DNA from 2 places in the Pantoea sp. At-9b genome. Region 2 is predicted to be linked to the other one. Evidence: predicted binding sites of a transcription regulator. Region 2 holds the regulator's gene; the other holds the start of a gene.
The links. The regulator Fur, encoded in region 2, represses iron uptake genes when iron is present. The targets are predictions, from matches to a motif close to ATAATAATGAGAACNACTATCAA.
Positions count from the first base shown of each region.

Region 1: the regulator Fur is predicted to act here: its motif matches at 8,567-8,589, upstream of PAT9B_RS07905 (TonB-dependent siderophore receptor).

Region 1 covers NC_014837.1:1,722,940-1,737,895, reverse strand. The annotation lists gene PAT9B_RS07950 (aldehyde dehydrogenase family protein) at 1-245, opposite strand, end outside; gene PAT9B_RS07945 (class I SAM-dependent methyltransferase) at 533-1,096, shown strand; gene PAT9B_RS07940 (glutamine amidotransferase) at 1,084-1,809, opposite strand; gene PAT9B_RS07935 (DMT family transporter) at 1,992-2,876, shown strand; gene PAT9B_RS07930 (CoA transferase) at 2,906-4,270, shown strand; gene PAT9B_RS07925 (molecular chaperone) at 4,272-4,832, opposite strand; gene PAT9B_RS07920 (phosphatase) at 4,860-5,597, opposite strand; gene ghrA (glyoxylate/hydroxypyruvate reductase GhrA) at 5,645-6,583, opposite strand; gene treA (alpha,alpha-trehalase TreA) at 6,791-8,473, shown strand; gene PAT9B_RS07905 (TonB-dependent siderophore receptor) at 8,650-10,749, shown strand; gene PAT9B_RS07900 (oxidoreductase) at 10,792-11,622, opposite strand; gene PAT9B_RS07895 (hypothetical protein) at 11,989-12,483, shown strand; gene bamE (outer membrane protein assembly factor BamE) at 12,480-12,827, shown strand; gene PAT9B_RS07885 (AraC family transcriptional regulator) at 12,842-13,840, opposite strand; gene PAT9B_RS07880 (GlsB/YeaQ/YmgE family stress response membrane protein) at 13,978-14,226, opposite strand; gene PAT9B_RS07875 (flagellar brake protein) at 14,410-14,956, shown strand, end outside.
Region 2 covers NC_014837.1:1,225,530-1,240,485, forward strand. The annotation lists gene PAT9B_RS05520 (HAD-IIA family hydrolase) at 1-6, opposite strand, end outside; gene PAT9B_RS05525 (N-acetylglucosamine repressor) at 47-1,267, opposite strand; gene nagA (N-acetylglucosamine-6-phosphate deacetylase) at 1,275-2,423, opposite strand; gene nagB (glucosamine-6-phosphate deaminase) at 2,484-3,284, opposite strand; gene nagE (N-acetylglucosamine-specific PTS transporter subunit IIBC) at 3,628-5,655, shown strand; gene glnS (glutamine--tRNA ligase) at 5,807-7,474, shown strand; gene PAT9B_RS05550 (hypothetical protein) at 7,710-8,105, shown strand; gene fur (ferric iron uptake transcriptional regulator) at 8,164-8,610, opposite strand; gene fldA (flavodoxin FldA) at 8,967-9,497, opposite strand; gene ybfE (LexA regulated protein) at 9,624-9,899, opposite strand; gene ybfF (esterase) at 10,069-10,833, opposite strand; gene seqA (replication initiation negative regulator SeqA) at 11,081-11,623, shown strand; gene pgm (phosphoglucomutase (alpha-D-glucose-1,6-bisphosphate-dependent)) at 11,649-13,289, shown strand; gene kdpE (two-component system response regulator KdpE) at 13,445-14,119, opposite strand; gene PAT9B_RS05590 (DUF2517 family protein) at 14,360-14,560, shown strand; gene PAT9B_RS05595 (2-thiouracil desulfurase family protein) at 14,712-14,956, shown strand, end outside.

The sequences.
Region 1 (14,956 bases), 500 kb from region 2:
AGCGAGCGCGTCTGCGGTGAGGTTTTGCCCCAGGCATCTGCTGCGGCATGGGCGGCGGCGACCGCGTTATCGATGTCCTCACGGTCGGAGCGCGGAAACTCGCCAATTGGTGAGGCATTAATCGGCGAGGTGTTGACGAAGTAGTTACCATTCACCGGTGCCACAAACTCACCGTTGATAAAGTTGCCATAACGTTGTTGTAGTTTGATCAGAGAACCTTGTTCTCCAGGTGCGGCGTAACGCATGATGTTTCTCCTTGCGGGACAGAGGTTGTTTGTAACAACTGCGAAACCTGTTATTAACATTGATCGATCAATGGCACGCTGTCAGATTTGCGGGTGGGAAACTGTGATATCGCGCGATAAATCGCGACACTACGCATCAGCGGGGCGACACCGGTCCGTAGCGGCGCAATTTATTGCGCCCGTTTTATGCCCGGAAAATTCTGACTTTTGCCGGTTATGCAGTAAAAAACGGAACATGTCCGATAAATAGGGTCAATATGAGGCAGGACACTAACCAGGAGAAAGAGATGTTGGCTTCAGCCCTGACGTTAATGCGCGCCAAAGCAAGTTTTGTTCATCAGTTCATTCGCAACCCCCGCAAGATGGGCAGTATCACCCCTTCCTCCGCGGCGCTATGCCGGACCATGACCGATGCGGTTAACTGGGATCGTAGTCTGCGTATTGCTGAACTGGGTGCGGGCGATGGGGTGCTGACACGACAGATTCTGCAACGCATGTCGCCACAGGCCCAACTGGATGTGTTTGAAATCAGCCCGGAACTGGTCAAGACGTTGCGCGCGCTGAATGATGATCGGATGCAGGTACGGGCCTGTTCGGCGGAATATTTGTCCGGCGAATATGATGCGATTTTTTCCGGCCTGCCTTTGCTGTCGCTGCCTGCGGATACCCGGGAAGCCATCTTACAGGCGGTGCATGATGCACTGGGGCCGCGCGGCGTGTTCGTCCAATTTCAGTACACCTCGCTCACGCAGCCCAGCCTGTCCCGTTATTTCACCTGGCAACGCCAGCGGGTGCTAAAAAACGTGCCACCCGCCTGGGTGTATCGTTGCACCCGACATTACGCGCCCTGAGCCTGCACGCGCGGCTGTGGCCGCGTTTGCTGCCAGAAGCGGTGCAGCAGTTCACGCGCCCAGTCTTCTCCCGTCAACTCACTCCCCTCATCTGTCACCCCTGCCGGTAAACAGGCGGTCATGATGTCACGGGTAAATTCGGGGTGAAATTGCACGGATAACGCCTGAGCGGAGTAACGCAGGATCTGGCAGCCATCCTGTTCGGAGGAGGCCAGCACCCGCGCCTGCACCGGCGGGGTCAGCACCGACTGGCGGTGTGACAGCCAGGCATGAAAATCGTCGGGTAGCGCCGCCAGCCAGGGGTCCTGTGCCGCCTGCGGGTGGCGGGTTAATGCTTTCAATCCCCGCTCCCAACCCTGCGGGTTATCCGCGACTTTCCCACCCAGCGCATAGGCCATCAGTTGGTGTCCATAGCAGACCCCAAGTAACGGCAGTTCCGCTTCCAGTGCCGCACGAATCCACGCGGCGGTGCGCTCACTCCACTCTTCATGGTCGGTCACCATCGCCCAGGAACCACTGAGGATCGCGCCACTGACGCGGTCAAACGCGGGCAGCTCATCACCAAGATGTGGACGCACAATCACATAATCGGCGGGCTGAAGGGCCAGCGCCTCAATAAACCAGACGGGTTGTTCACCAATTTGCGCCACAACTGCCGGTGGCGGAACTTCAAGTTGAATCAGGGCAAGGGGTAAAGCGCGGGTCTGTGTCATTCCGAAGACTGTCCTCTGCAAGGTCACGTTTCGGAAAACCAGTCTGACAGTAATTGCCTGCAATGTGTATATTTTTCGCGGTTAAGCGTCGATCGAAAATATTTTCGCCTGCGCTGCACCAACCCCATCGCTTCATGCCATGATTAGCCGGTGAGAACAGAATTTCCGTGAAGGATGACATTGTGGCTGTGCGGCATTTTTTTCTGGTCCTGCTGGTGGTTGCCATCTGGGCCTTCAACAACGTGGCGATAAAGTGGGGATTGCTGGAGCTTCCGCCGCTGTTTCTGACCTGGATGCGTTTTGTGGTCGTAGCGATCATGCTGATCCCTTTTTGCCGCATCACCCGTGAGCAGCTGCCATGGCTGCTGGTACTGGCCTTCACCTTTGGTTTTATGCACTTCTCGCTGCTGTTTGTCGGCATGCGCTACACCGATGCCGGAACCGGCGCGATTGTCGTCCAACTCGGCACACCGATTGCCATGCTGCTGGCGATGTTGGTGTTGAAAGAGAAGCTGCGGCTGGTGCAATTGCTGGGCATTGCGATTTCGCTGAGCGGTGTGGTGGTGCTTTCCGGTAGCCCAACCATTCCTGCCTGGTGGGTGCTGTGTATCCTGCTGTGTAGTGCCACTGGTTGGGCGGTGAGCAATATGATTGTGAAAAAATCGCCGCCGATTAAGCCGCTGACCCTGACCGGCTGGATTTCGTTTCTGGCAGTGCCGATTGTCGGAACCGCCTCCTGGCTCACGGAGTCACAACAATTCTACGCGCTGGGCCATGCCGGTTGGCGCGGTTGGTTCGCGATTCTTTACAGCGCCCTCGCCTCATCGATCATCGCTTATACCCTGTGGTACTCGCTGTTGAAGAAGTACAACGTCAATCTGATCATGCCCTACTCGCTGCTGACGCCGGTGCTGGCGGTGCTGATGGGCGTGGTGGTATTGGGCGATAGCATGAACAGTTTTAAAGTTCTCGGCGCGTCACTGGTGGTACTGGGCACGGCGATTGCGGTGATTAACCTGCGCAATTTGCAGATGCATGCGCGTTTCCCTCGCCTGCGCCGTCGCTAACAACCGCGCGCTTGACCCGGAGGCTTCATATGGATTACTCCCTCGCGGCCGCACTCTGGCAGCAAATGTGGTCAGGATTACGCGGGGCGGATGACGTTCCGCCGCCCCTGGCCTTTTCCCAGCCCGACACGTTCCATTCTGCCTATGCCGTCAGCGAACTGGCCGCCACCAGCATTGGGCTGGCAACCCAGGCGCTGAGCGATCTGCTGGGACGTCCGGCTCCGGTGAGCGTCAATGTTCGCCTGGCCTCGCGCTGGTTTCAGCACAGTTTTATGCCACTTAACCGCCCACCCGCAGCGCTATGGGACCCATTTGCCGGTGACTACGCCACCGCTGATGGCTGGGTCCGCTTGCATACCAACGCCATCCATCATCGTCGGGCGATGGAGCAGGTGCTGGGCGTGCATGTCGATCGCGCCGCGCTGGCGGCAGAAGTACACAACTGGACAGCAGCGGCGCTGGAACAGGCCGTGGTCGATGCCGGAGGCTGTGCGGCACAGATGCGCAGTGTCGGGCAGTGGCAGCAACATCCGCAGGGGATCGCCGTCAGCCAGGAGCCGCTGTTCGCGCAACAGAGCACCGCTGCCGGTAACATCCCCACCTGGCCGCTGAGTGCCGCACGTCCGTTGCGGGGCATTCGGGTACTGGATCTGACACGCATCATCGCCGGTCCGGTCGCCACCCGTTTTCTCGCCAGCCTCGGTGCCGAGGTACTGCGCATCGATCCCCCTGACTGGCAGGAGCCGACGCTGGAAGAGGAGATCACCAGTGGCAAACGCTGTGCACGGCTGGATCTGAAAAGTGCTGCCGGGCTGGCACAGCTCCGTGCTCTGCTCAGTCAGGCGGATGTGCTGGTCCACGGTTATCGTGCCGACGCGCTGGAGAAGCTGGGACTGGATGCCGCCACCCGTCAGCAGCTCGCGCCGGGGCTGGTGGATGTCAGCCTGAATGCCTGGGGCTGGAGCGGACCGTGGCGCAACCGACGCGGCTTCGACAGCCTGGTGCAGATGGGGTGCGGCATTGCGCATCAGGGAATGGTGTGGAGCAAGAGTGCCAAACCGACACCTTTGCCGGTACAGGCGCTGGATCACGCCACCGGTTATCTGCTGGCGGCGGCGGTGCTGGAAGGATTGCGTCAACGCTGCCTGCAGGGTACAGGGTGGCAGGCGCGTCTGTCACTGGCGCGCACGGCCCTGTTGTTGCAGCAGCACGGTGATGCCCCTGGCGGCACGCAAAGCGGCATCACCCCTCATCCTGATGATGTGCAACCGGCGCTGGAGATCACCCACTGGGGGATAGGTACTCGGCTGCGAGCAGCGTCTTACCTGCCCGGCACTGCCCAGCTGTGCGCCACACCGGGCGTGCCGCTCGGCAGTAGCGCAGCACGCTGGTAAGTTACTCGGCGTCGTCTGCTTCTTCCGCCAGTTCGTCGCGCATCGCCTGAATAGCTTCACGGCTTAGCATCGCCAGGGTGCGGTAAAACGCCGTGCTGGCATGCGCTTCGACTTTGCCGAGGAAGGTGCCACACCACGGCAGCAGATAGTCATCAAACAGCGCGATTTGCGCTGCCGACTCATCTTCCGCCGACTGATCTTCCAGCCAGGATGCCGCCAGCAGCAGCACGCCGAAATGATCGGCAGGCGCATCGTTCAGCGGCATGCCACGCGAGCTGAGAAAGGCGCGCACCTCCGCTTCCGGGGCACCATTCGGCCACTGCGACGCATACGGCGGCACACTGCAATCGCTGCCGACAAATAACGCGTTATAGTCGGCGGCCAGCGCCTGCGGGTCGCTGTTCTGCTGCAACCGGGTCAGCAGCTCGTCCTGCTCCAGCGGCCACTGCGCCTGCAATTTACCCTCACGCAGCAGGGTGAACAGTGGCACCAGCAGCGGGTCCTGCGGCTGACGATTGAATAACGAGCCGATGACGCGGCAGAGAATGGAAAACTCATTCATGCAACAGAATTCCTTGAGGCAAAAAGTTTAAAAGTCCGCCAGTTCGGCAATATGCTTGCCGGTACGCTGTTCGAGGAAATCGAGCAGGCGGCGCGGCGTGACATTTAACACGCGATCTTCCGGAAAATCCACCTCACGGGTGATGCGCAGACAATGTTCGAAGTTGCCCAACGTGAAGGCGGTATGAGAATCAGAACCAAACGCCAGACGCCCACCCGCATCGCGCACCGCTTCCGCAATCGCGCGACAATTAGGTTCGCTGCCCGGACGGGAGTGCGTAAAGGACGAGTTGTTGATCTCCAGCGCCACATCATAATGCGCAGCCGCTTCCGCAATCGCACGGATATCCACCGGGAATTTCGGGTTGCCCGGATGGCTGATGATATGCACCAGGCCACTCGCCATGGTAGCGATCATCGCTTCAGTATGATGGGCTTTGTCGCGCGGGGCATACACCGGCTCATGAAAACCAGCGACGATCAGATCCAGCGCATCCAGCATCGGGCCACTGCAATCGATCTCCCCCTGCTGGTTTTTGATATTGGCCTCAATACCACGCAGCACGCCAACACCATCAATCACGCGCGGCCAGATCCGCATGTTCACGAAGTGCCAGTAATGTGGGGCATCAGCCATATCCGGGCCATGATCGGTAATCGCAAACAACTTCAGACCATTTTGTTTGGCCTGCGCCACATAGTCATGCAGCGTGCTGTAGGCATGGGTACTGGCAACGGTGTGCATATGTAAATCAACGGGATACATCGGATTCTCCTGACAAGCCGCCTGCCATGTGCAGGCCGCAACGTAAATTAATAACCGCGCTGACGATCCACCCGTCCGGTGGGCTGCTCTCCCTGCTCCAGCTCAAGTATGGCACCGGCAATATAATCCATCGCCTCATGCGGTAAGGTGATGGCCGCATTATGTGGCGTGATTGTGACATGCGGATGAGACCAGAGCGGATGATTAGCCGGTAACGGCTCAGTCTGAAACACATCCAGCGCCGCCGCTGCCAGTTGGCCGCTGTTGAGTGCCGCCAGCAAATCGTCTTCCACCACGTGAGCACCCCGCGCGATGTTGAGGAAATACGCCCCCTGCGGCAGGCCGCCGAGCAACTGGCGATCGATCAGGTTAGTGGTTTCAGGGGTGGTTGGCAGCAGGTCAATCAAGACCTGGGTGCCGTCGAGAAACGCCGGTAACTGGTCACGGCCATGAAAGGTCGTCACACCGTCGATAGTTTTCGCTGAGCGACTCCAACAACGTACCGGGAAGCCCCACTGGCGCAGACTCTGCGCTACGCTACTGCCCAACACACCGGCACCGAGAATACCCACGGTGAAGTTTTCGCGCGCGTGCGGTTTGAGTTGCTGCCAGTGCGCCTGCTGCTGCTGGCGCTGATAATCGGCGAAACGGCGAAACCAGCCCAGTACGCACCAGGTGGCGTACTCCTGCATCTGGCGTGCCATACCGGTATCTTCCAGCCGGAACAGCGGTACCTCTGCCGCCAGCATTTCCGGGTGCTGGCGCAGCTGCTGCAAAATCTCGTCCACACCTGCACCCATCGCGAACACCGCTTTTAACGCCCGTCCACGCAGCATTTCTACCGGTGGTGAACGGACCACCGCATAATCCGCCGGTGCATGGTCGCCAGGCTGCCAGCGACGTACCTGCGCCTGCGGCAAGCGCTGACGTAACCCACTGAGCCAGCTCTCGGGGTCCATCGACGGGTGATACCAGATAATCTCCATACTGCTCTCCTTTTTTTCTTTCAGCCTCAGGGAAATAGCGCCGCAGGGCAAGTAAAAACCTTAGCGAGAATGCAATTTCTTCCGTGATTAATTCCGGGTGCTTCACATTTCCTGTGCCATAAACAGCCAGGCCGGTCGATTGCGACTAAAGTTGTTTGAGTGGTCAATGCGTTAGCGCACCACCTTTTCGGACAAGGAGAAAAACCGATGATAAAAAATGTCGTATTTACACCAGGACATCTGCGCCTGTTGCTTAGCACCGCCCTGCTGATGGGGAGTGCCGTGGCCCATGCCGAGGATAACGGCCGCATGCTCAACAACCCGCCACAGCCGCCGGATGTCCGTCTCGGACCGCTATTTAACGCCGTACAGCAAGCCAAATTTTATCCGGACCAGAAAACCTTCGCCGATGCGGTGCCCAACTATAACCCTGCGTCGATTCTTGCCGACTGGCAGATGCAAAAAAGCCAGCGCAACTTCGACCTGAAACATTTCGTTGATGCCAACTTCACCCTGCCTAAACAGCAGGATAAATACGTGCCACCGGCGGGCCAGAGCCTGCGCGCGCATATTGATGGCCTGTGGCCGGTGCTGACACGCTCCACCCCGCAGACCAGCCAGTACGACTCTCTGCTGCCGCTACCGAAACCCTATGTGGTGCCCGGTGGCCGTTTCCGCGAGGTGTATTACTGGGACAGCTACTTCACCATGCTCGGCCTGGCAGAGAGCGGCCACTGGGATCGGGTGCAGGATATGGTGGATAACTTCGCCTCGGAACTTGATCGTTACGGTCATATCCCCAACGGCAACCGCAGCTACTACCTGAGCCGCTCACAGCCGCCGTTTTTTAGCCTGATGATCGATTTGCTGGCGACCCACGACGGTGACAGCGTCTACACCCACTATTTGCCGCAGTTGCAGAAGGAGTATGACTACTGGATGGCAGACAGTGACAAAGTCCCGGCCGGCCAGGCCAGCAAGCGGGTGATTAAACTGAGCGACGGCACGCTGCTCAACCGTTACTGGGACGAGCGTGATGTGCCACGGACCGAATCCTGGCTGGATGATGTGAATACCGCGAAGAAAGCGACGCAACGCGACAAGGCGCAGGTGTACCGCGATTTACGTGCCGGGGCGGCCTCTGGCTGGGACTTCAGCTCTCGCTGGTTTAGCGATGCGCACAATCTGGCTACCATCCGCACCACGCAGCTGGCCCCAGTCGATCTGAACAGCCTGCTGTTCCATCTGGAGCAAACCTTAGCCAAAGCCGAGAAGCTGGCCCATCACGACCAACAGGCACAGCAATGGGCTGCCAAAGCAGAAACCCGCCAGGCGGCGATTAATCGTTATCTGTGGAATGCGCAGCAGGGCTGGTACGCCGACTATAACTGGCAGAAAAAGCAGGTGCAGCCACAGCTGACGGCCGCAGCCTTGTTCCCGCTATACATGCAACTCGCCAGCGATAAGCAGGCAGAGCGTACCGCGGCGGCGGTGGAGAAACAGCTGCTGAAACCCGGCGGTCTGGTTACCACTACCGTTAATAACGGCCAGCAGTGGGATGCTCCCAACGGCTGGGCACCGTTGCAGTGGGTCGCAGTGACCGGACTGGAACATTACAAGCAGCCGCAGTTGGCGCAGCAGATTGGTCAGCGCTTCCTGCAAAACGTGCAGATGACCTACGACAAGGAGCACAAGCTGGTTGAAAAATACGTGGTGGAAGGCGCGAAACTGGGCGGTGGCGGCGGCGGTGAATATCCGTTGCAGGATGGTTTCGGCTGGACCAATGGCGTGACCCTGATGCTGCTCGACAAATATTGTCCGAAAGAGAAAACCTGCGCCAGCGCGCACGATATCCCGAACATGCCAACGCTGACCGCAGCACAACCCTGATTCCTCTCTCCTGGCCGGGTCATCCGATCCGGCCGTTTATTTTCCTCATAACCCGCTGGTCATTTATTTACATCTTGAAACGTTCTTGTCGAAAAGATAATAATTCTCACTCTTATACCTATTTCTATTATCAAAAATTGGGCAACCTGCTGCCCTTTTCCGTCGAAGGAACTAAGATGACCTGCCTGTTTACCCTTAATCGTTGCCGCGTGCTGTGCGCACTGGCGCTGGCGTTACCCGGCATCAGTATTGCTGAAGATACGCTGGTGGTGACCGCACAACCGCAAGAGAGTGCCACCTCCCCCACGCAAGGCTATCTGGCGACCCGCAGTAGCGGCGCAAGTAAAACCGACCAACCGCTGATCACCACGCCCCAGTCAATTTCGGTGGTGACGCGTCAGCAGATGGAAGATCAGGGCGCGACCGATCTCAACCAGGCGTTAAATTACACGCCGGGGGTGTTTACCAACTTTGGCGGCGCAGCCACCCGCTACGACACCATCTCGCTGCGCGGTTTCCACGGCGGTGACGTGGATAACACCTTCCTTGATGGCCTGCGCGTAATGAGCGATGGCGGCAGCTTTAATATCCTGCAAGTGGACCCGTGGTTCCTTGATCGTATTGATATCATCAAAGGCCCGTCGTCTGCGTTGTATGGTCAGACGGTGCCCGGTGGCCTGGTGAATATGGTAAGCAAACGGCCGCAATTCGCCGAAGAGGGGCATTTCCGCCTGTCAACCGGGACCAACGCCACCAACAGCGCCGCCTTTGATTACACCAACGCGATTAACGACCAGTGGGCATTTCGCCTCACCGGCATTACCCGCAACAGCGACACCCAATACGATCATACCCGTGAAGAGAAGTACGCCATTTCGCCACAGTTGATGTGGCAACCCAATGACGATACCAGCCTGATCCTGCGCGCCTATCTGCAAAAAGATCCCTCTGGCGGCTATCACGGTTCGGTGCCCGCCGAAGGCACGCTGTACAGCCACAATGGCCGCAAGCTGAGCGACAGTTTCTATGAAGGCGATAGCGCGCTTGACCAGTTCAAGCGTCATGAGCAGATCTACAGCTATGACTTTTCCCATCGTTTCAATGACGTGTGGTCGGTGCACTCCACCGGCAGCTATAGCCACTCGAATGTCGATCTTGATCAGGTCTACCAGATTGGCTGGGATGCGACCAACCCTGATCTGCTGACGCGCTATTATTCAGGCGAACGCTCCTCTCTGTCCGCATGGGCGACCGATAACCAGTTGCAGGCCGATTTCACCACCGGTGCGGTACAACACCGCGTCACCCTGGGGGCCGAATATCATCGTTATAAGAACGATATTCTCAGTGCCAGCGACTACGCCAGCTCCCTCAATCCGTGGACCGGCGCGACAGTCGGCAGCATGCCGGACGTCGACTGGGCGGCAGAGACGCGCCGTTACTACCAGACCGGTTTGTATTTACAGGATGAGCTGCAACTGGACCGCTGGCACCTTGATCTGTCTGGCCGCTACGACCGCATCGTCTCCGAGAATGGCACCAGCCGTCGCCAGGATGATCACGTCAGTGGCCGTGCCGCCCTGCTGTACGCCTTCGATAATGGCTTCTCGCCCTATGTCAGTTGGAGCCAGGCAATTACCCCAGCCTCGTTGACCGATCCCGATGGCAACCAGCTGAAACCCACGACCTCAGAGCAATACGAGGCCGGGGTGAAATATCAGCCGGTGGGCACACGCGATATGTACACGATGGCGGTGTACGACCTGACGCAGAACGATGTCGCCAACCGTGATGTGATTTCCGGCACCTACACGCCATCGGGCAAGGTCCATTCACAGGGGATCGAGCTGGAGGCACGTAACCAAATCACCCCGCGGTTCAGCACCATCGCCGGGTATACGCTGAACCATCTGCGCTTTAAAGATTCTGTCGATGGCAACGACGGCCATACGCCGTATGTCACCCCCAACAGCATGGCATCGTTCTGGGGGCATTATCAGTTCGACTATGGTCTGAGCGCCGGAGCGGGCGTGCGTTACATTGGCAAGCAGTGGGCAGATAACGAGAACACAACGCGTTTGCCTTCGGTGACCTTGTTTGATGCCTCCGTGCGTGCCGATTTGGCCACATGGAATAGCAGCCTGAAAGGGGCATGGTTGCAGGTGAGCGGTAATAACCTGACGGATCGCAAATACCTCGCGGCCTGCTATGGCACCGGCTATTGCTACCGTGGCGCGGAACGCACCGTGACTGCGACCATCGGCTACGATTTCTGATGCCCAGACCGCATCTGCTGACATCCGCAGGTGCGGTCTGAATTAGCGCAATACTCCGGTTGCCAACCGCAGCAAGCGGTCAAACGCGCGGTCAGGTAACCAGCGACGCAGGAAGATCAGCGGCCTGGCACCGAATCCACTGGCATAGCGGGTTTTAGGATGGCGCGCCGCCACCGCTCTGGCAATGGTGTTGGCGATCAGTTCGGGCGGCGACAGACGTTTGCGCCCGGCTTCACCCGCCAATGATTCGGCCATCTGCTTCGCCTGCCCGGCATAAGCCCCGTTACCAGAAACCTCGCGCAGCTTATCAGCAGCAATGCCGCCCCACTCGGTGCGAATACCGCCCGGCTCAATCACCACCACATCAATGCCAAAAGGTTGGACTTCCATGCGCAGACAGTCGCTGATCGCCTCCAGCGCAAACTTGGTGCCATGATACCAGGCCCCAAGTGGCGTGTGCAGCTTACCGCCCATTGAGGTGATATTCACAATCGTGCCCGAATGCTGCGCCCGCATGTAAGGCAGTACCAGTTGGCACAAGCGCGCAGCGCCAAACACATTGACCTCAAACTGCGCCCGCGCTTCATCCAGAGACACGTCTTCCACTGCGCCGTAAGAGCCATAACCGGCATTATTTACCAACACGTCAATACGACCCGATCTGGCGATAATGTCGGTAATGCCCGCCTGCATAGCATCATCATTGGTCACATCCATCGCCAGCACATGCACGCCGCTATCGATCAGATGTTGCATCCGTTCGATACGCCGCGCGGCCGCGTAAACAGTAAAACCCAGGGCTTTGAGACGCTGTACGGTCGCTTCACCGATACCGGAAGAAGCGCCTGTAACCAGAGCAACTTTGGTGGTCATAATCGATTTCCTTAACCGAAAATTCAGGAGCTTAGCAGCCAGGATTAAGCCGCTTTATTAGCGAGAGAGTGTAGATAACGGATGAAGGAATTTCTCTGGCGAAAAGCGCCATCTTGCTGGCAAAAGGTGCCAATCACCCAGCCCTGATAAAGTCACAGCGCAACGTTCAGGTTATTGAATGGACTGCCACCTATTCATTTCGCCCTGAAGAACAAGGGAATGCTGCCGATATTATTTTCTGGACAAGGAAGGAAAACGATAGATGAACGGAAGAGAAGTTAACGTTGCTCTGCCCGCAATGAACAACGTAAAAACAAATACCGCAAGGAAATTAAAATAATGAATCATTTAATGTTCAGGAATGGCATGGGTAAAGCGGTTGCGTTATCTGTGAGTTTATTATTCGCTGGTTGTAGCACGTATTTCCCTAAACCTGCGCTGTATGTTCCTCCGGTGAACACCCCAGATGTCGCTAAAATTCGTTTGATGGGTGCGCCAATGAGCTATGCCTTGTATCAAAAAGACAGTGAAGGTAAGGAAACCGGCGGATGGGTTCAGGAACATAGCGCATACGTTAATATCCTGATGGGAAATACCCGGGATTTAGGGTTTCCCAAACTGAAAAATAAAGATTATAGCGACACCTTTTTCGAAACGACGTTGCTCCCCGATCGTCTGACAACCATTCATCACTCTTTATACGGGGGTTGCAGCGTTAATCTCCGCATCACTCCGAAGAAAAATGCGTTATATGAGATCCATTACAGCTACGGCGATAAGTCCGGGTATTGCGTCATTTATGCCAAAGAAATTAAATACGACGCGGATATGGGTATTTATTACGAGGACGATGTGCAGTGAAAATCACACATTTCCTCTTGCTGGCGTTTACTGCAATGGCGTTGAGCGGCTGTATGGCGAATGTGGACAGAACACATTCCTCTGATTTAAATAATTACTCAGAGAAGGTCATCCGTGAGCGTATCGTCACGGGCAAATCCACCAAAAAAGATGTGCTGTTATTACTCGGCACACCGGCTACGCCGAAAGCGTTTAAAAGCGCCAGCACCTGGATTTACGCCTCAAAGATAGTGGATCGTCGCCTCTATTTCTTTATCCCGATAATCAGGGACAGAGACCAGCTGCTGTTGTTAGAATTTAATGACGCTGGCGTGGTCAGTAAAATGGATTATCGCGAGAAGTGATGCGTCGGCAGGTGTCATGCCTGCCGGATACGACGCACACTATCCGGCGTCTGCCCGGTCCAGCCGTGGAATGCACGATAAAAAGAGTTGGGATCTTCAAAGCCAAGCAAAAAAGCGATCTCCTCACTGGACAGCGTGGTGTGGCCCAGATAGTGACGAGCCAGGCTTTCGCGGGTCGTGTTGACCAGCGCGCGAAAACTCTCACCTTCCTCTTCAAGCCGACGCTGCAAGGTTCGCACACTCATACATAAACGCGCCGCGACATGATCCATGGTCGCCGCATTGCCAGGTAACAGTTCCAGCAGCACCGCGCGCACCCGTTCGGTGGTGCTGGCCGTCATATCGAGTTCACTCAAGCGGCGACGCAAATCAGGCTCGAATACCCGCCACATGCCTTCATTGACGGTCAGAAAAGGACGTAACGCGTCTTCTGCGGCAAAGGTGATCGCCGGATGTGTGCCCTGCTGCACCGCAGTGCCAAAGAAGCGTGCGAAACCGGGGCTGTGATTGCCTGATGGCAGCGTCACGCGCAACGCCCGCACGGGCTCACGGGTCGCCAGCCGGACTAATCGCAGGAAAAAGGCAATTTCCGCCACTTGTAATGAAACCGGGACATCATCGGCCAGCTCCAGCCAACGTGGCGCAACCGTTAGCTCGCCCTGCTGGCCGACCTCCACTACCAGACTCATCGGGGCCACCAGTTGCTTGTACTTTGCGAGACGCTGTATCGCCTGCATCAGGTTGGCGCTGCACAGGGCCGCAAACAGTGGCGGATTAAAAGATTCAGCGGAGACCGCTGCCACGATACGGAGCGGAAACAGCTCGTCACCGGCTTCCGCTGCCAGCGCGCGCCAGAAGCGAAAATATTCATCGGACGTCAGACCGCGCGCCTGATGGGAAAACCGATCTTCCGGCAGTCCGGCACGACGTAGCACATGGCTGACTGAAATCCCCAGATCCCTGAGCAGCGGTTGCCACCCGATATCCAGTGCAAAAGTTTGGTTACGTTTCATGTTCCCAGTATAGCGTTGACCGTACATCGCTGACTCGCAAAACACGCCAATTTCGCTGCCAAAGACGCCAGCGAACGCGGGAAATAAAAAACCCGTCATCTGCTGCCAGATGACGGGTTTCAGGGAAATCGGATGGGTTAACTGCGTACTTTACGATAAATCCACAGCACCACAATGGCACCAATCACCGCCACCACGAAGCTGCCGAAGTTGAATCCGTCCACCTTACCAAAGCCAAACAGGGTACTGATCCAGCCACCGACTACCGCACCCACTATGCCGAGAACCACGGTCATAATGAATCCGCCACCGTCTTTACCCGGCATAATCCATTTAGCGACAATCCCGGCAATCAGACCAAAAATAATCCATGAAAGAATACCCATTTGTTGCTCCTTACTTTATTAATCAAGGTGTTCACAGCGCTAAGTATAGACGGAATTTTTTGACCTGCTGCACAAACGCAACGGGAAATAATAGTTAGCAGGCTAAAGCTTTTTTATCATTTACCGATAACTGACGGAAAGCCGCGCACGCGTGATAGTAACGATCGGAAAGTGGAGCAGGACGTGAAAGAAGCCGATAAAGAACAATATATTAAACGAGGTACATTGGCCGTTCTGAATGTAATGAAGGATCTGTTACGTTTTCAGACCCCGCTAATGGTGAACTTCTCGCGCGGGCAGTTTATCAGTCGCATGCTGGCGGCGGATGAAGATCAGGTGATTTTCGATCTGGGTAGCAACAGTGAGGATAATGCGCTGGCGTTGCGCAGTGGTGAAGTCAACATCGCCGCCGAAACCCAGGGAGCCAAAGTCGAATTCAGTCTTGGCGGTTTGCAGCAGGTAGACCATGAGGGACTGCCAGCCTTTGCCGCCTCCCTGCCCGAGCTGGTGTGGCAGATTCAACGCCGTGAGTTTTTCCGCGTGAATGCTCCGATGGAGCCGGTATTCTGGTGCCACAGTGAGTGGCCGGACGGCAATAAAGCACGCTTTCGCTTGCAGGATCTGTCACTGGGCGGTATTGGGGTGCTGGTGGATGAAAAGCTGCCGGAGGGTCTGAATCGTGGTGATACCTTTAAGAAACTGCGCGTGGAACTCGGCGAATATGGCCAGT
Region 2 (14,956 bases):
TGTCATAGATTGCATCCGGTATGGCCTGCCGGCAGGCAGGCATCGATTACTCTTCCAGCAGATGTTGCAGCAGAATGCCATTCAGCATCGCGCGTTTTGCCAGCGCAAAAGCGCCAATGGCAGAGCGATGATCCAACTCTGAGCGTACCACAGGCAGATTTTTACGAAACGCATTGAGTGCCTGCGTATTGATGCAGCCTTCAATCGCCGGAAACAGCACCTTGTCGGCGTCGGTGATTTCACCGGCCAACACCACTTTCTGCGGATTAAACAGGTTAATCGCAATGGCGATAGCTTTTCCGAGATAACGGCCGACATATTCGATCACTTCGCACGCCAGCGCATCGCCCTGATTGGCCGCGCGGCAGATTTGCGGCATCTGGCAATCATTGAGGGTCAGTGAGCTGGGGTAGCCCTGATTCAGCAGGTGGCGTACCCGGTTTTCAATGGCGCCATTGGCGGCAATGGTTTCCAGACAGCCGAAGTTGCCGCAATGGCAGCGTTCGCCCAGCGGGTCGACCTGAATATGACCAATTTCGCCCACGTTGCCATTGCTGCCGAGAAAAATGTGCCCGTTGGCAATGATACCGGCCCCGGTTCCACGATGCAGGCGCACCAGAATGGAGTCTGCGCAGTCACGGCTTGCACCGAAGTAGTGCTCGGCAAGGGCCAGACTACGGATATCATGGCCGACAAAACTGGTGACATTGAACCGTTTTTGCAGGCTGGAAACCAGCGGCCAGTGGCTGACAGCAATATGCGGCATATAGCGAATCACGCCGTTAATGGGGTCTACCAATCCCGGCAAAATCACGGCAATCGCAATCAGTTCATGAATTTTACGCTGGTGGGCAGCCATAAACGCGCTGATGGCGTTGAATAAGGCATTTTCCAGTGTTTCCTGGGTGCGTTCCGGTAGCGGGTAGTCTTCCTGCGCCAGGGATTTGCCACTGAGATCAAACAGTGTCAGCGTGGCATCGTTACGTCCGAGGCGCACGCCGATGGTATGAAAATGGCGGGTTTCGGTGATGATGGAGATGGCGCGGCGACCGCCGGTGGAGGCTTGTTGCTCCACCTCTTTGATCAGACCGCGCTCAATCAACTGGCGGGTAATTTTGGTGACGCTGGCGGGCGCAAGTTGACTCACTTCGGCAATCTGAATGCGCGAAATAGGCCCTTGTTGATCAATCAACCGATAAACGGCTGCGCTATTGAGTTGCTTGACAAGATCGACATTTCCTATTTGAGTCTGGCCGCCAGTGGTCATTCAGTGCTTACTCGCTGAGGACGTTCTCTCCATTGACGAACGTCTTAATGATTTGAAAATCGCGGGTAAAGACAGTCAGGTTGGCGACTTTTCCAGCTTCGACCGTGCCCAACTGTTTTTCCACCCCCATCGCCTTTGCCGGATAGAGCGTTGCCATGCGCAGAGCTTCATCCAGCGCAATGCCGCAATGTTCCACGCAATTCTGAACCGTTTCAATCATGGTGATGGCGGAGCCACTTAAGGTGCCGTTCTCATCCACACAAAGGCCATTGCGATAGTATATTGTTTTGCCAGCAAAAATAAATTTATCAATCGAAGCACCTGCCGGTGCGGTGGCGTCGGTTACCAGTACCAGCTTGTCGCCCTTGATGCGCTTCGCATTGCGCACATTAGCGTAGTGGACATGTAAACCATCTGCAATGATGCCGCAGTATACATCAGGCGCATCAAACAGCGCGCCAATCAAGCCCGGTTCGCGCCCGGCAAAGGTCGGCATGGCGTTGTAAAGGTGGGTTGCAAAGCTGACGCCCGCCGCGAAACCGCTTTTGGCTTCTTCATAGGTGGCGTTCGAGTGACCCGCTGAAACGATAATGCCCGCATCGCGTAATTGACGGATCACTGCACTTCCGGCGTTTTCCGGGGCCAGTGTCACTTTGGTGATCACATCGGCGTTCGCGCAGAGAAAATCCACCAGTTTTGCATCCGGTAAACGGATCAGTTCCGGGTTATGCGTGCCTTTTTTTACTTTATTCAGCCACGGACCTTCGAGGTGCAGACCCAGCGCCTGGTTTTGATGTTTGTTCAGATACGCGCGCATGGTTTCGACAGCACGCTGCATCAATTCATCCGTGCTGGTGATCAAGGTTGGCAGGTAGCTGGTGCAGCCCGATTTCTCATTGGCGCGCTGCATAATTTCCAGCGTTTCCACGCTCAATGCATCGATATCATCGTTAAATTGCACGCCGCCGCAGCCGTTGAGCTGTAAATCGATAAAACCGGGAGCGATAAACGCACCCGCAACATCCTGTTGCGGCAGGGTGGCATCCAGCGCGTCGCGTGGGCAGACGCGCTCAATCAGGCCATCGGCAATCACTACCGCATGATTGTCCAGAATTTCGTGACCGGTAAAAATCCGGCCGTTAACTAATGCGTACATCGTCTTTCTCTCCCGGCTAAGCCCGCTGCACTACGGCAGCAGGTTTTTTACAACGTGGTCTTACACACCTTTCATATTTTCCGCTTCCATTTCGCGGAAATATTTCACGGTTTTCACTTTCAGTTCCATGGTGGCGGGTTCGTCACAAACCACGACCGATTTCGCATGCAGCTGCAGGCAGCTGATGGTCCACATATGGTTAACGTTACCTTCAACCGCCGCCTGCAACGCCTGGGCTTTAACATGACCGGTAACCAGAATCATCACTTCTTCTGCATCCAGCAGCGTACCGACACCCACGGTCAGAGCATATTTTGGCACCTGATCAACATCGCCGTTAAAGAAACGGGAATTGGCGAGACGGGTCTCGTGTGTCAACGTTTTGATACGGGTACGGGATGCAAGCGAGGAGGCAGGTTCATTAAAGGCAATGTGACCATCATTGCCCACGCCACCCATAAACAGATGGATTTTACCCAGGGCGCGGATCTTCTCTTCGTACTGACGACATTCTGCGTCAATATCCTCCGCATTGCCATTCAGAAGATTGATATTTTCTGGTTGGATATCAACGTGATCGAAAAAATTACGATACATAAAACTGTGGTAACTTTCCGGATGCTCTTTTGGCAGGCCAACGTATTCATCCATGTTAAAAGTGACCACATGTTTGAAACTAACCTGGCCCGCTTTATGCATCTCAATCAGGTGCTTGTACGCTTCCAGTGGGGTGCCACCGGTAGGCAGACCTAGCACGAAGGGACGATCTGGGCCAGGATTAAACGCATTAATGCGGTTAACAATATGGCGCGCGGCCCATTTACCCACCTGGGTAGGTGTGGCTAAAGGGATCAGTCTCATGTCTTCACCTCAGTTAAAGATTGGAAAAGTGGGGTCGCCGTTTTCTCTACAGACCGTTCTTAAGCGTAATCCGTTTAAGCACAATCATACGGGGAAAAGTGCGTCCTGATATTTTTCATCATAAAATAAGTTTGGGGTGAAGGCTAGCGGTACGGGGGTGAAAACGTCATTTTTGGTGATAAAAGTCACAGTTGTTGTGGTTTTAATTTGCGAGGCGAATTAATTTATCTCTACACTTCGCCTCGTGGTGAAAAGTGTCATCTAAGCTACCGGGTGCCGGGATAATAAAATCAACCCGCACTACGGCAAAACGCCAGTCTCAAAGGGGGAGAATAAGGTGAGTATTTTAGGATATCTGCAAAAGGTCGGCCGAGCGCTTATGGTGCCGGTAGCGACCCTGCCGGCAGCGGCAATTTTGATGGGGGTGGGGTACTGGATTGATCCGGACAGCTGGGGGGCAGGTAACGCTCTGGCCGCGCTGTTAATCAAATCCGGTGCCGCGATCATTGAACATATGTCAGTGCTGTTCGCCATCGGTGTCGCCTATGGCATGTCAAAAGATAAAGACGGCGCTGCGGCGCTGACCGGCTTCGTTGGTTTCCTTGTGGTGACCACACTGTGTTCACCGGCTGCGGTGTCAATGATTCAGAAAATCCCATTGGATCAGGTGCCTGCTGCTTTCGGCAAAATCGAAAACCAGTTTGTGGGTATCCTGGTGGGGATTATCTCGGCAGAGGTCTATAACCGCTTCAGCCACGTGGAGCTGCCCAAGGCGCTGTCGTTCTTCAGCGGCCGTCGTTTGGTGCCGATCCTGGTCTCCTTCCTGATGATCCTTATCGCCTTCATTCTGATGTATATCTGGCCGGTGGTGTTTAATGGCCTGGTCAGCTTTGGTGAAAGCATTCAGAAACTCGGATCTGTCGGCGCAGGGGTGTATGCCTTCTTCAACCGTCTGCTGATCCCCGTTGGCCTGCATCACGCGTTGAACTCCGTGTTCTGGTTCGACGTGGCTGGCATTAACGACATTCCGAAATTCCTCGGTGGTGCACAGTCCATCGCTAATGGCAGCGGTATCCCCGGTATCACCGGTCGCTATCAGGCGGGCTTCTTCCCGATCATGATGTTCGGTCTGCCGGGGGCGGCGCTGGCGATTTACCACTGCGCGCGTCCGGAAAATCGCGCCAAAGTGGGCGGTATTATGCTGGCGGCGGCTTTTGCGGCGTTCTTTACCGGGATTACTGAACCGCTGGAATTCTCCTTCATGTTCGTGGCACCGGTGCTGTATGTCATCCACGCCCTGCTGACCGGTCTTTCGGTCTTTATCGCGGCGAGCATGCACTGGATTGCGGGCTTTGGTTTCAGTGCCGGTCTGGTGGATATGGTGCTGTCAACGCGTAACCCGCTGGCGGTGCATTGGTGGATGCTGATCCCACAAGGTCTGGTGTTCTTTGCCATCTACTACGTGGTGTTCCGTTTCACTATTCAGAAATTCAACCTGATGACGCCGGGCCGCGAGCTGGCTGCGGATGATGAAACCGACGGTTATGATGTCAACGTTGACCACAGCGGCAGCGGCGAAAGCCAGACGGAATCGCTGGCACGTCGTTACATCGGTGCCATTGGTGGTTCAGAAAACCTGACCAATATCGATGCCTGTATCACCCGTCTGCGTCTGAACGTGAAAGACGCCGCGCAGGTGAATGACAGCGTGGCGAAACGCCTTGGCGCATCCGGCATTATCCGTCTCAACAAGCAGAGCGTGCAGATCATCGTGGGTACCCAGGCCGAAAGCATCGCTTCAGCCATGAAAGCCGTCCTGACCAAAGGTCCGGTTGCGGCTACGGCTGCCGCGCCTGTCGCACCACAGCCTGTTGCTCCACAGCCGCAAGCGGTGTTGAACAGCGAAAAAGGCGTAATCGCCACGCTGGTGGCCCCGGTCAGCGGTGAAGTGGTGGCCCTGGATGCCGTACCGGATGAAGCTTTTGCCAGCAAAGCCGTTGGTGATGGCCTGGCGATCAAACCCACCGGTAAAACCGTGGTGGCACCGATTGCCGGTACTATCGTGAAAATCTTCAATACCAACCACGCCTTCTGTCTGGAAAGCGATAACGGTGTTGAGATCGTGGTGCACATGGGTCTGGATACCGTGGCGCTGGAAGGTAAAGGCTTCTCGCGTCTGGTGGAAGAGGGCGCGACAGTAGTTGCCGGTCAGCCAGTGTTGGAGATGGATCTGGACTTCCTCAACGCCCATGCCCGTTCAATGATTAGCCCGGTCGTGGTCAGCAACAGCGATGATTTTGCCGGCCTCAACCTGCTGGCCAGCGGGTCAGTGGTCGCCGGTGAAACCCGTCTGTATGAGGTGAAAGGCTAAGTCCTTGTGCTAAACCCCAAAGGCAGGAAGCGATTCCTGCCTTTTTTGTTTTAAAACGACCAACAAACGGTTGTTTCCCTCCTACGCTTTGTGGATCATACTCCGTTACTTTCCAGGACAAATCACCCGTATTGTATTTGAGGATTTTGAGATGAGTGAGGCTGAAGCCCGCCCAACGAACTTTATTCGTCAGATTATCGACGAAGATTTGGCGAGCGGTAAGCACAACAGCGTGCATACCCGTTTCCCGCCTGAGCCCAATGGTTACCTGCATATTGGCCATGCGAAATCGATCTGTCTGAACTTTGGTATCGCACAAGATTACCAGGGGCAGTGCAATCTGCGCTTCGACGACACCAACCCGGTGAAAGAAGATATGGAGTTCGTCGAGTCCATCAAGCGCGACGTGCAATGGCTGGGCTTTGAATGGAGCGGAGACGTTTGTTACTCCTCAGACTATTTCGACCAGCTGTACAGCTACGCGGTTGATCTGATCAACAAAGGCCTGGCCTATGTTGATGAGTTATCGGCTGAAGAGATCCGCGAATACCGTGGCACGCTGACTGCGCCGGGTAAAAATAGTCCGTTCCGCGATCGCACGCCAGAAGAGAACCTCGCGCTGTTTGAAAAAATGCGTGCCGGTGGTTTTGAAGAAGGTAAAGCCTGCCTGCGTGCCAAAATCGATATGGCGTCAAACTTTATCGTGATGCGCGATCCGGTGTTGTATCGCATTAAGTTTGCTGAACACCATCAGACGGGCAACAAATGGTGCATCTATCCGATGTACGATTTTACCCACTGCATCTCCGATGCGCTGGAAGGCATTACCCATTCGCTGTGTACGCTGGAGTTCCAGGATAACCGTCGTCTGTATGACTGGGTGCTGGACAACATCAGCATTCCGGTGCATCCACGTCAGTACGAATTCTCACGTCTGAATCTGGAATACGCGGTAATGTCGAAGCGTAAACTGACACAGCTGGTGAGTGAGAAGGTGGTAGAAGGCTGGGATGACCCGCGTATGTTGACCGTGTCCGGTCTGCGTCGTCGTGGTTACAGCGCCGCGTCAATTCGCGAGTTCTGCCTGCGTATCGGTGTCACCAAACAGGACAACATCGTTGAGATGGCCTCGCTGGAGTCATGTATCCGTGACGATCTCAATGAGAATGCGCCGCGCGCGATGGCGGTGCTGGATCCGTTGAAAGTGGTGATTGAAAACCTGCCTGCGGGTCATGAAGAGATCATCACCATGCCGAACCATCCGAACAAACCGGAGATGGGGACGCGTGAAGTGCCGTTCAGCCGTGAGGTGTGGATCGATCGCGCGGATTTCCGTGAAGAAGCCAACAAGCAATACAAACGTCTGGTGCTGGGCAAAGAAGTCCGTCTGCGTAATGCTTACGTGATCCGTGCTGAGCGCGTGGCGAAAGATGATGAAGGCAATATCACCTGCATCTACTGTACCTGCGACGTTGATACCCTGAGCAAAGATCCGGCTGATGGCCGTAAAGTGAAAGGCGTGATCCACTGGGTTTCGGCGATCCATGCGCTGCCTGCGGAATTCCGTCTGTACGATCGCCTGTTCAGTGTACCGAACCCGGGTGCGGCGGAGGATTTCCTCACCACCATCAACCCGAATTCGCTGGACATCAAACAAGGTTTTGTTGAGCCAGGCTTGCGCGATGCCGCAGCGCTGGCGCCTTACCAGTTTGAGCGTGAAGGTTATTTTTGCGCGGATAGCGTGTATTCGCAGCCCTCTAAGCTGGTATTTAACCGTACTGTCGGCTTGCGTGATACCTGGGCGAAAATCGGCGATTAATCCTTTTTGTCGTTTTCCCCATATCCTGATAAAAGGGCGAGAGATCGCCCTTTTTTATTGGCCGTAATTCAGGGTTAGCCATCTTTTATGCTGCGAGTTGTGAAACGTGCTTGTTACCGGGATTTGCAACTAATCTGACTTTAACAGAATTAATCCATTTGCGAGTGTTAAAAACTTTTTTTCAGGTAGGCTATGCGCTCTCAGACGTTGCTCCGCGGGTTATAAAGGAAAAAAAATGACAAGTCTCGCTCAGGAAGCCAAACACAGCGTGGTGGTATTACATCAACTTATCGAACGTATTTTTAATCAGTCAGATAGCACCGATGACAGCATTGAATTGTTTCTGTCACACTTCCACCCGGATTTCAAAATGGTGACGCCGCAGGGCAAGCAGTTGGACGTCAATGCGCTGGAAGTGTTGTTCCGCCAGTTGCGTGGTCAGCGTGAGGGGATGCGTATTGCCACCAGCGAACATGCCATCATTTCGCAGCAAAGCAAGGAAGTGACGATTCAGTATCGTGAATTGCAAATGATGAACGGCACCAACCAGAGCCGCATCTCGCTGGCGGTATTGGATTGCAGTACCTCAATTCCGCGCTGGCGTTATTTACAAGAAACGCTGGTGCTGTGATTCAGCCATAAAAAAACCGGTGCTCAGGCACCGGTTTTTTCATACTGCATAGCACATTTTATTGCTTGTCGTGGAGCGTCTCGTCTTCGCGGCAGTCTCCCAACGCACAGTGGCCGTATAAATACAGGCTGTGGTTGGTCAGTTTGATACCATGACGTGTGGCGATTTCACGCTGACGGGTTTCAATGGATTCATCACTGAATTCAATCACTTTGCCACAATCCAGGCAGATCAGATGGTCATGATGATGCTGCTGCGTCAGTTCAAAGACGGATTTACCACCCTCGAAGTTATGGCGGGTGACGATTCCCGCGTCATCAAACTGGTTAAGAACGCGATAAACCGTTGCCAGACCAATCTCTTCGCCCATGTCGATCAGGCGTTTGTACAAATCTTCCGCGCTGACGTGATGGCATTCGGGTTCCTGAAGCACTTCCAGAATTTTCAGTCTGGGGAGCGTGACTTTCAGGCCAGCCTTCTTCAATGCGGAGTTGTTGTCAGTCATGCGGATATTGTCCTGTTACTTAGCTAGTCACTTGCGGCGCAGGGCCTTGAATGTCGATCACGCGCATTCTCATTTGCGTCTCATTATAGAACTCAAGCAGTGAAATGAAAACCAAGGGAATATCCTGAAAATCACCAGTGGCTGTAAGGAAAAGTGTCTCTAACGCCGGCGGGGATCATGCAGGTCTTTGTTTCCATTTCACTCAGCCTCATTCTGATGCCAGAGGAATAAGCGGATGACCGTTATGGGTATTCTACAGAATTGCGGGAAAAAGTTAAAAAACAGTAGCTATTATTTTTATAGGAAATTCCTTTAACTCAATGTGAGCCAGCGCCCACATTGAGGAGGGCAGGGGATCAGGCTTCGATGATCTCTTTCAATTGCAGCTCATCGAAAATCTGTTTCACCCACTTATCAACACGTTCGTTGGTCAGTTCAGGCTGACGATCTTCGTCGATAGCCAGACCCAGGAAGTGTTTGTCATCTGCCAGGCCTTTAGACGCTTCGAAATGGTAACCTTCAGTCGGCCAGTGGCCAACAATCACCGCACCGTTAGGCTCGATGATATCGCGGATGGTGCCCATCGCATCACAGAAGTATTCAGCATAGTCTTCCTGGTCACCACAGCCAAACAATGCAACCAGTTTTCCATTGAAATCAATCTCTTCCAGCGTCGGGAAGAAATCATCCCAGTCACATTGCGCTTCGCCGTAGTACCAGGTCGGAATGCCCAGCAGCAGGATATCGAATGCTTCGAGATCTTCTTTGGTGCTCTTGGCAATGTCATGCACTTCGGCCACATCTTTACCCAGTTGTTTCTGGATCATTTTTGCAATGTTTTCAGTATTGCCGGTATCGCTGCCGAAGAAAATGCCTACGATTGCCATGAGTTAAGTAACCTCTTAAATCCTGATTAGGAGTTGAATGCACAGTTAAGCGAATGATAGCAGACCGGGCAAAGTGGCGGAACTTGTAAAGCCGTGACTTTTGTTCCTGCGTGCGGTCTGCGCGAGTTACGACAGTTTGAGTTGCGCCAGCAGCATTTGTTCAATCAATTCGCTACGGCTGATGTTTTGCTGCTCTGCCAGTGTATTGAGCGCGTCAACCGCCTCACTACTCATTTTCAGCTCCACGCGACGCAGACCACGCACTTTGTCACGTTTTAGCTGGTTACGCTTGTTAATGCGCAACTGTTCGTCACGCGTAAGCGGACTGGTTTTAGGGCGACCAGGACGTCGCTCATCCGCGAAGAGATCGAGCGTGGTACGGTCAGTTTGTTCTTTTGCCATTTTTTGTAAAACTGAGTGGGCGCGAACGGCGGAAAGGCGCTGCGCAATTTATACATTATCGGCCCCTGCCTCGGCGAAAAAATCATCCGGGGCAAATTTTTAGCGCGACATCATACTCCAGCACTCCTTGCGACGCCAACCTTAAACGGTTTACGGCAAGCTTTTGCTTTTACAGTACAAAAAAACGGCGAACTGCGCGTAAAACCGCCTCAGGCTTTTCGGCATGAACCCAGTGGCCCGCGCCACTGATGACATGCGCATGTGCCTGCGGGAACTGCCGCAGCAGCGCGTCGCGATACTGATTGTCCAGATAAGGTGATTCGCTGCCGCGGATAAACAATGCCGGATGCGGCCAGGCCGGGACCTCTTGCCAGCCGGAAATGGTGGCGTAGTTATCCCACAGCACCGGCACGTTGAAGCGCCATTCCCCATCCTGAAACGACTTCAGGATGAACTGAATCACACCTTCTTCCCTAAGCAGGGTGCGCATCACCGCAGCGGCTTCACTGCGTCGTGTCACCCCGGCTGCGCTCACCGCACGGATGGCGGCAAAAATCTCATCATGGCGACGCGTCTGGTAATCCACCGGTGCGATATCAATCATCACCAGCTTTTCAATGCGTTCCGGTGCCATGGCGCTTAGCGTCATGGCAATTTTGCCGCCCATCGAATGACCGATGACGCCAACGCGTTCCAGGCCGTGGGCGTCGAGGGTTGCGACGATATCTTCGGCCATCGCCGCATAGTTCATCACGTCGCTACGCGCCGAGAGACCGTGATTGCGGACATCCACCTGCAAGGTGGGGCGGGCATCACGCAGGCCACGTGCCAGCACACCAAGGTTATCCAGGCTGCCAAACAGGCCATGAATTAACAGAATTGGGGGAGCATCAGGGGCAGATTGTTCAGTTTGCAGACGGGCATTCAAAATCATGGCAAAGTTCTTACGGTTGTGGGCTGCGCTTAGGTTATCATGAATCCACCTGTCCAGGAGCCAGCCTGCCAGGCATTAGGGCATATTCCGACTTTTGCCCTGAAACGATGCCAGCGCTATCGGCTGCCTGGGATTTAACTTTATAATCCTCATGTTAGAGCCCGCTCACATTTTGCACGGCAGGATTTTGCTAAGGCCGTTGTAGAAATGCGTGGTTCTGTCATTTGCCAGAATCGTACGGAAAAAGATGAAAACGATTGAAGTTGACGAAGAACTCTACCGTTATATTGCCAGCCACACCCAGCACATTGGTGAAAGCGCCTCCGAAATTTTGCGCCGCATGCTGAAGTTCACCGCCGGTCAGTCTGCCCCTGCAACCCCTGCTGTGGCTCAGGCTTCGGCAAAAGAAGCCCAGCCGGTAGCGGCGCAGGCACGTCCACAGGATCGCGTGCGCGCGGTGCGTGAGCTGTTACTTTCCGATGAGTACGCGGAGCAGAAAAAGGCGGTTAACCGCTTTATGCTGGTGTTGTCAACGCTCTATCGTCTTGATCCCGCAGCCTTTGCGGATGCCACGGCATCACTGCAAGGACGCACTCGCGTCTACTTTGCCGGTGATGAGCATACGCTGCTGCAAAATGGCACCCATACTAAGCCGAAGCATGTGCCCGGCACGCCGTACTGGGTGATCACCAATACCAATACCGGTCGCAAATGCAGCATGGTGGAACACATCATGTTAGCCATGCAGTTCCCACAGGAACTGACAGAGAAAGTTTGCGGCACAATTTAAACCGAAGCGTCAGGGAGAAGCGCCAATGGCCAATCACCCCCGTGCCGGGCAGCCCGCCCAGCAGAGCGATTTGATTAACGTTGCACAATTAACCTCTCAGTACTATGTCCTGAAGCCGGACGTGGACAACCCTGAACATGCGGTGAAATTTGGTACTTCCGGTCACCGTGGTAGCGCAGGACGTCACAGCTTCAACGAAATGCATATTTTGGCGATCGCGCAGGCGATTGCTGAAGATCGTAAGAAGAACGGTATCACCGGCCCGTGCTATGTCGGGAAAGACACCCATGCGCTGTCTGAACCGGCGATTCTGTCGGTACTGGAAGTGCTGGCGGCGAACGGCGTCGATGTGATTGTGCAGCAGGACAACGGCTATACGCCGACGCCGGCGATCTCCAACGCGATCCTTGAGCACAACAAACGCGGTGGGGCACTGGCTGATGGTATCGTCATCACGCCGTCGCACAACCCGCCGGAAGATGGTGGCATCAAGTACAACCCGCCGAATGGTGGCCCGGCCGATACTAACGTCACCAAAGTGGTGGAAGATCGTGCTAACCAGCTGATGAAAGCGGGTCTGAAAGACGTGAAACGTCTGCCACTGGATCAGGCGTGGGCCAGCGGCCATATCGTTGAGCAGGATCTGATTCAACCTTATGTTGAGGGGCTGGCGCAGGTCATCGACTTCCCGGCGATTAAGAAAGCAGGCCTGAAAATGGGTGTCGATCCACTGGGTGGCTCCGGGATGGCCTATTGGCAGCGTATCGCTGAGCACTACCAGCTCGATATCACCATTGTGAACGATGCGATCGATCAGACCTTCCGTTTCATGCATCTGGATAAAGATGGCGTGGTGCGTATGGACTGCTCGTCAGAATGTGCCATGGCGGGCCTGCTGGCTTACCGTGACAAATTCGATCTGGCCTTCGGTAACGATCCGGATTACGACCGCCACGGCATCGTAACACCGGCGGGTCTGATGAACCCGAACCACTACCTGGCGGTTGCGATCAACTACCTGTTCCAGCATCGTCCGCAGTGGGGCAAAGATGTCGCCGTGGGTAAAACCCTGGTGTCCAGCGCGATGATTGACCGCGTGGTAAACGACATTGGCCGTAAGCTGGTGGAAGTGCCGGTGGGCTTCAAATGGTTCGTAGATGGCCTGTTTGACGGCAGCTTTGGCTTTGGTGGTGAAGAGAGCGCCGGAGCATCGTTCCTGCGTTTCGACGGTACGGCCTGGTCCACCGATAAAGACGGCATCATCCTGTGCCTGCTGGCGGCAGAAATCACCGCCGTCACCGGTAAAAACCCGCAGCAGCATTATGATGAGCTGGCCGCGCGCTTTGGCGCACCAAGCTACAACCGTTTGCAGGCTGCGGCGACCTCGGCACAGAAAGCGGCCCTGTCGAAGCTGTCACCAGAGATGGTGAGCGCTGACACGCTGGCGGGTGACCCGATCACTGCACGTCTGACGGCGGCACCGGGTAACGGTGCTTCGATTGGGGGTCTGAAGGTGATGACGGAGAACGGCTGGTTTGCCGCGCGCCCGTCCGGCACCGAAGATGCCTACAAAATCTACTGTGAAAGCTTCCTCGGCGCAGAGCATCGCCAGCTGATTGAGAAAGAAGCGGTAGAGATCGTGAGCGAAGTGTTGAAAAACGCCTAAGCGAAGCGAAAGGGAAAAAGGCGCGTAATGCGCCTTTTTTTATGGCAGCGCGATACATGGCATCATGCCGCCCAGTTCAGACAGGCCTGTAGCGGCGCGATTTATTGCGCTCTTTTGACCTTTGTGGTGATAAACCTGCGCGATAAATCGCGCCGCTACGGCATAAAGCGATAGCCAATACCGGTTTCGGTCAGCAAATGGTTGGGCTGAGTGGGATTGGCTTCCAGTTTCTGGCGCAAATGTCCCATATAAATGCGCAGATAGTGACTGTGTTCCACCGCATTCGGTCCCCACACCTGGTTCAGCAACTGGCGTTGTGTCAGCACCTTACCGGCATTGTTCAGCAACAGGCTGAGCAGGCGGAATTCGGTCGGGGTCAGATGCACCTCTTCACCGCTGCGCAATACCCGTCGTGCCGCCAGATCAACGGTAACCTCACCAAAACTCAACACCGGGTCAGGCTGGCTGCCCTGATGACGGCGCAATGCCACACGCACCCGTGCCAGCAGTTCACCAATGCCAAAGGGTTTGGTGAGATAGTCATCCGCACCGGCATCCAGCGCCGCGATTTTATCCTGTTCATCAGTGCGGGCAGATAACACAATCACCGGCATGCTGCTCCACTGGCGTACTTCGCGGATAAAATCATTGCCATCGCCGTCGGGTAAACCGAGGTCGAGGATCACCAAATCGGGTTTGCGCGTAGCGGCTTCAATCAGCCCGCGCTGCAACTGCTCCGCTTCCACAATTTTTAACCCTTCCCCCTCCAGCGCCAAGCGCACGAAACGGCGGATCTCCTTTTCATCTTCAACGATCAAGATGGTGGTCACACGAACTCCTGCGGCAAAAATGGATAACAGCCCACTGTAGCAATAAATTGCGCCGACGTCCGTGTGGAAGTTTGTTACCCAGCAGGAACCATGCGTTTACATTTATGTAACTTAATTCCAGGTTGACGTTGAAATGGACAAAAAAAGATCAAAAAAGTGGTCGGATGAGTAGTAAAATTACACAACCAGGCGTAATATTCGTGTCAGATCACATTTTCTAAGACTCACCAGGAGGCAACCATGTATCAGGCATACCCGTTCTACAAAGTTGTGCTGCGCCGTGCGCTGGTGGTGTTACTGGGGGTGCTGGCGCTCCCTGTGATGCTGTTCCGTGCCGATCGCGCACGCTTCTACAGCTACCTGCATCGTATGTGGTGCAAAACCAGCGCGAAGCCAGTCTGGCTGGCGCAATCTGAAGCAGCAAGCGGCATTTTCTGGTAACGCTGTATCGCTGCTGCTCCACCCGGTGCCTTCTCTGAAGCACCGGGTTTTTTTATGCCATTTTCTCACGGCACATCATCCTTGACGCTGTGTTTGACGTGCATTTCAGCTACACTTAAAACCTCTACAAGATTTCGGAGGTTGTACAAGTATGCGCGAAAAAATTCCTGTCGGTATCAGTGCCTGCCTGCTCGGGGATAACGTCCGCTTTGATGGCGGCCATAAGCGTTTTGCCTTTGCGACAGACGAACTCTCCCCCTTTGTGCAGTTTGACGCGGTGTGCCCGGAGATGGCGATTGGTCTGCCGACGCCGCGCCCGGCACTGCGTCTGGTGAAAGAGGACGATGCGCGGGTGCATCTTTGCTTCAGTAAAACGGGCGGCGATGAGGTCACTGA